2 regions of the Pseudomonas sp. LBUM1655 genome follow, and region 2 is predicted to be linked to the other one. Evidence: riboswitches for the same ligand, from Rfam matches in the RefSeq annotation. Region 2 holds a riboswitch; the other holds the start of a gene.

Region 1 (2,382 bases), 1.6 Mb from region 2:
GGTTGGCCAAAACTCCAGCGAACGGCAAGTCCGGCTGATACTTCGCCAAGCCCAGCGCCAACGCACCAAAGGTCTGGGCCATGGCCGTACCGTCGATCACGCCGAGCACCGGCACGCCGAAATGCCGCGCCAGATCCGCGCTCGACGGCGTGCCGTCGAACAGGCCCATCACGCCTTCAATCAGAATCAGATCAGCTTCAGCGGCGGCTTCCCACAACAGGCGACGGCTCTCCTGCTCGCCAACCATCCACATGTCCAATTGATACACCGGCGCACCGCTGGCGCGCTCGAGAATCATCGGATCGAGAAAGTCCGGCCCGCACTTGAACACGCGCACCTTGCGCCCCTGATTGCGATGCAAACGGGCCAGCGCGGCGGTGACGGTGGTCTTGCCCTGACCGGAGGCCGGCGCGGCGATCAGTACCGCCGGGCAGTGACGTGGTTGATTCAAAGTTCGACGCCTTTTTGCGCTTTGATGCCAGCCTGAAAAGCGTGTTTGAGCATGCCCATTTCGGTGACGGTGTCACCCATCTCGATCATTTCCGGCTTGGCGCCGCGACCGGTGACGATCACATGCTGCATCGGCGGACGCGCCTGCAAGTCGCTGAGCACCTGATCAAGATCGAGGTAGCCGTGCTTGAGGGCAATGTTCAATTCATCCAGCACCACCAGACCGATCGACGGATCGCGCAGCAGTTCACGGGACACTTCCCACGCGGCTTCGGCGGCGGCGATGTCGCGCTGACGATCCTGGGTTTCCCAAGTGAAGCCCTCGCCCATGACGTGGAAACGCACTTGCTCGGGGAAGCGGCGAAAGAACAACTCTTCGCCCGTGCTGTGGCGTCCCTTGATGAACTGCACCACGCCGCACTGCATGCCGTGGCCCATGGCGCGGGCGAGCATGCCGAACGCCGAACTGCTTTTGCCTTTGCCGTTGCCGGTCAGGACCAGCACCAGGCCGCACTCGTCAGGCGAGTTGGCGATGCGTTCATCGATCACGGCTTTTTTGCGCTGCATACGCGCCAGATGGCGTTCGTCACGCTCGGGGGAATCAGTCATGGGGGAGCTCTCCGTTGAGGCTGGATAACGGCGGGCAGGCACAAGAATAGACGGCAAAAAGCCTGGCATCGCCCACCGTGATGCCGCTGGATGGATCAGGCCGGTCTCCGGGCTCATGAGCGGCGTTCGCCGGACTGCGCGCCTTCCCGCTGTTGAGCAGTGGCACAAGACGCAGTTTTCACTCATTTACCGTTGCGGGGGCAGCGCCGGGATCGTGGTCGTACTTGCTCTGAAGACAACCCTCACCGGCTTCCCTGTTTCACTCTGTCGACGCAAGCCACAGAGCACCTGAAACAAGCCGCGAAGGTTAGAGGGTTGGGGGTGGAGCGTCAATTAAAGAGGGGGCCAACGGGCGAATAACTGCCGCCGATCAATTATCTGACGCCAATCTTGTGCCACAGTCTCAAGAGTGATATCAAAGAGCCACAATCTCACATCACACAAGAATAAGGTGAGCCACATGCAAGGCATGATCATCAGCAACCCGCGCCTGGAATTTCTGCGTCCGGTGCTGGAACGCTGGTTTGACTGTATCGACCGTTACAACGCCGTGCGCGGCGACAGCGACACGCCCTACTGGCATGACGAAAAAGCCAATCTAGGGCTGCTCTCGGCGGCAGCCTGGATGGCCGAACTGGTTACGCTTGAACAGACGGCCACGCGCAAGCAGAACGAAGAAGGCGAACGCAATGCCCGCGCCGATCTGTTCCTCGCTGGCAGCGAAGACCGCGCTTACATTCAGGCCACGCAACGCTGGCCTCGGGTCAACAACCTCAACCTGACCCAAGCCCTGCTGGAAATCACCAGCGACGCCAAACGCATCAGCTTCGCCAGCGACCTCAAGCTCGGCTGCCTGTTTGTCGCGCCGCAAAAAGCCCAGCACAGCGCCAGCCCCGAAGAACTGCAGGACATGGTCGACGACCTACAGAAGGAACACACCTGCGCCGTCGCCTGGTATTTCCCCTATGCCTACCGCAAGTTGCGCAGTGAAACCGGCAACTATCACCCGGGCATCGCCGTGCTGTTCAAAGAGGCCCGCGGTTGAGCAGTTGAACCATCGGGCTTGCGCGCTTCTCTATGATTAGGTCAATGCATTCATAGGGAAGATCAGTAATGCGCAAGTCCCAGCTCGCTCTCGTCATCGCTCTCGCCGGAGGGCTCGCCGCCTGTGGTGAATCCTCCAGCCTGCAAGTCACCGACGGCACCGGCCCGTCACCGAAACTGCCTGAACCGAATAAAACCCTGATCCCGACGGTGAATATCGCCCCGGCGATCGGCTGGCCCGAGGGCGCAAAACCGACTGCCGCGGCAGGCACACAAGTG
Region 2 (2,382 bases):
TGCACTTCCGGTTGCGGGGCGCCAATCACATGCGGCACGGCAAGGATCGCCACACCGAGGATCTTCATCAGCCAGTGACGGCTGAACGCGATCAACGCCAGACCTGCGGCGGTGGAGGCGGCAGTGCTGATCCACCAGAGCTGCCGGGAAGCCAGATCCGCCGCAGCAGTGCCTGGCAATTCAGGCGGCAAGCCCAGGGTCGGTGCCAGAACGAACGTAGCGTAACCGGCCAGACCCCAGAGCAGACCTTGCGAAGTTTTGGTCGGTGCACGCAGGGTGTACAGGCCGGCAAGCATCAGGGCAAAACCCACGGCCACTACCAGATTGCCGCCGGTGGTCGATACCACGCGCTGCCAGCCGTCTTCCGGCTCCCACGCTTCAGCATCGTGAGTATGGGCAGTGGCACCGGCAGCGTGTTCGTGAACCTCAGCCGCCGGTTCGGATTTTTCGTAGGTCTCGGCCTGCAGAATCAGCGGCGAAACCCAGAAACTTTGCAGCAGCGTAAGGAGCAGGGCGGCCAGAAGACCGGTGAAACCTGCGGTTTGCGCAATTCGCTTGATCATGTCGGCAGGTCTCAGTGGCACGGGAACGCGGCGCTGTGGCGGGTATCGTGGGCGGCGTTGTGCACTGCTTCGATGTGCGAGAAACCGGCGAAGTAAACCAGGCTGGCGCCGAGGATCGACGCGAAGATGGCGGCGGTCAGGCGTTGGCTCAGGGTGCTGGTGCTGGCGATTTTATCCGTGTTGCTGCCGGTGCTGCTGATGATCGACATGGCGCTTCCCTCTGGAATGTCAGCGGGGTAATAGAGCGCATGAAAACCCCTGCGAATCGGGCACGCAGGGGTTCGAACAGCGCCCGCCCACCGCGGGTTTGTTATGTTCAGCGACGCAAGTGCGCACTGTGTGTTGCGGGCCGGTCTCCGGGCTCACGAGGGGTTGGCGTCAGGCCGACCTGCAAGCGTCACCTTCCCATGCCGTCATGGCACAGTGGATTCGACGCTTCTCTCGCTTACCGTTGCGGGGGCAGCACCGGACTGACATGGCTTTAGAGTAAAGCACATGATTCACCGGTTTCCCGTTTCACCCTGTGAAGGGCACCCGTAACAAGTTGCGTAGGAGAGCATGTTGGGGGGATTTGAGTCAATTGAATGGGGGCATATCCGTTGCTGCGGTGATGGCTTATTACGGTTCCGCCCTTACGGCGGGTCACTTTGGCAAACGCCCCAAAGTAACCAAAGGTCTGTGCCCTGACGTTCGGCCCTCGCTGTGGCTCGGGTTCCTTCGCTCCGGGATTGATCCGGGCGCATCGCCTCCGGTTTGCTGCGCTGCACCTCCTCTCGATGTGTTCGACTGCGTCGAACGGTCGCTGCGCTCCCACCCCCGGATCAATCCCTCCACTCAGCCTGCCGACGGGCGCTTAGATCAAAAGCGTTACTCGAGCTAACGCTCATTGTGTTGAGTGGGGCGGCATGCGCCGCGTGTGGGGGGTATTCATATCCTTGTGGGGGCTGCCAGCGATGGCGGCCTGACAGCCGACCAAGGGCAGGGCGCGATTTATTCCCCTGTAGGAGCTGCCGAAGGCTGCGATCTTTTGATCTGCTTTGGCTTTGGCTTTGGCTTTTGACGTTGCTTTTGATCTCCAGGCCCATCGGCAGGCCGAGCGAAGGTGTTCATCCGGGGGGTTGGCGCGCAGCGCCGTGCGGCGAAGCCGCATCCATCGAGAGGAGGTGCAGCGAAGCAAACCGGAGGCGATGCCCCCGGATGGACACCGTAGCGAGGGAACACTGAGCCTAGGCGAAGTGCCGTACGTCAGGGGGCAGCCTTTTTGGTTACTTTTTCGGCGTCTGGAAAAAGTGACCCGCCGTAAGGGCGGAACCCTAATCAGCAACACCCGCAGCAACGGATATGCCCCCAAACCAAACATTGACCCATAAGCAAGCCATGCGTAGCCTTGCGCTTTCGAGGTTCTTCGGCGCGTGCCGAAGCTAAGAAGGGAACGCGGTCAAAGCCGCGGCTGCCCCCGCAACTGTGAACGGTGATGTTCGCTGCCACGCCACTGCCAGCCCCTGCAAAAGGGCGCCAGCGGGAAGGCGCAGCAAACGCCAGGCCCCAACGCCTGAACACCGTCAGCCAGGAGACCTGCCTCGTCACAGATTCTCACTACAACCGGGCGGGGTGATCCGGTGGCGAATGCTTCCGGCGCGTGCTCGCGTTGCCGGTTCTCGTCCCGTATGCCCGCCACCTTGCCAAAGGGCATCCGATGAAAACACTGGCCAAACTCCCCGTCACCATCGTCACCGGCTTCCTCGGCTCGGGCAAAACCACCTTGCTGCGGCACATGCTCGACAACGCTCAGGGCCGCCGCATCGCGGTGATCGTCAAC

What was found. A riboswitch is a leader RNA that binds a small molecule or an ion and turns the genes downstream of it on or off. The one in region 2 is predicted to bind cobalamin.
Region 1: it holds a riboswitch for cobalamin, as region 2 does, so the genes downstream of both, cobO (cob(I)yrinic acid a,c-diamide adenosyltransferase) here and ACA074_RS15255 (CbtB domain-containing protein) in region 2, are expected to answer to the same signal.

What each region holds. Positions count from the first base shown of each region.
Region 1 covers NZ_CP166801.1:1,859,965-1,862,346, reverse strand. The annotation lists gene ACA074_RS08375 (cobyrinic acid a,c-diamide synthase CobB) at 1-451, opposite strand, end outside; gene cobO (cob(I)yrinic acid a,c-diamide adenosyltransferase) at 448-1,059, opposite strand; cobalamin riboswitch at 1,141-1,366, opposite strand; gene ACA074_RS08365 (hypothetical protein) at 1,520-2,104, shown strand; gene ACA074_RS08360 (PQQ-dependent sugar dehydrogenase) at 2,173-2,382, shown strand, end outside.
Region 2 covers NZ_CP166801.1:3,426,576-3,428,957, reverse strand. The annotation lists gene ACA074_RS15260 (CbtA family protein) at 1-563, opposite strand, end outside; gene ACA074_RS15255 (CbtB domain-containing protein) at 575-772, opposite strand; cobalamin riboswitch at 894-1,116, opposite strand; cobalamin riboswitch at 1,945-2,160, shown strand; gene cobW (cobalamin biosynthesis protein CobW) at 2,260-2,382, shown strand, end outside.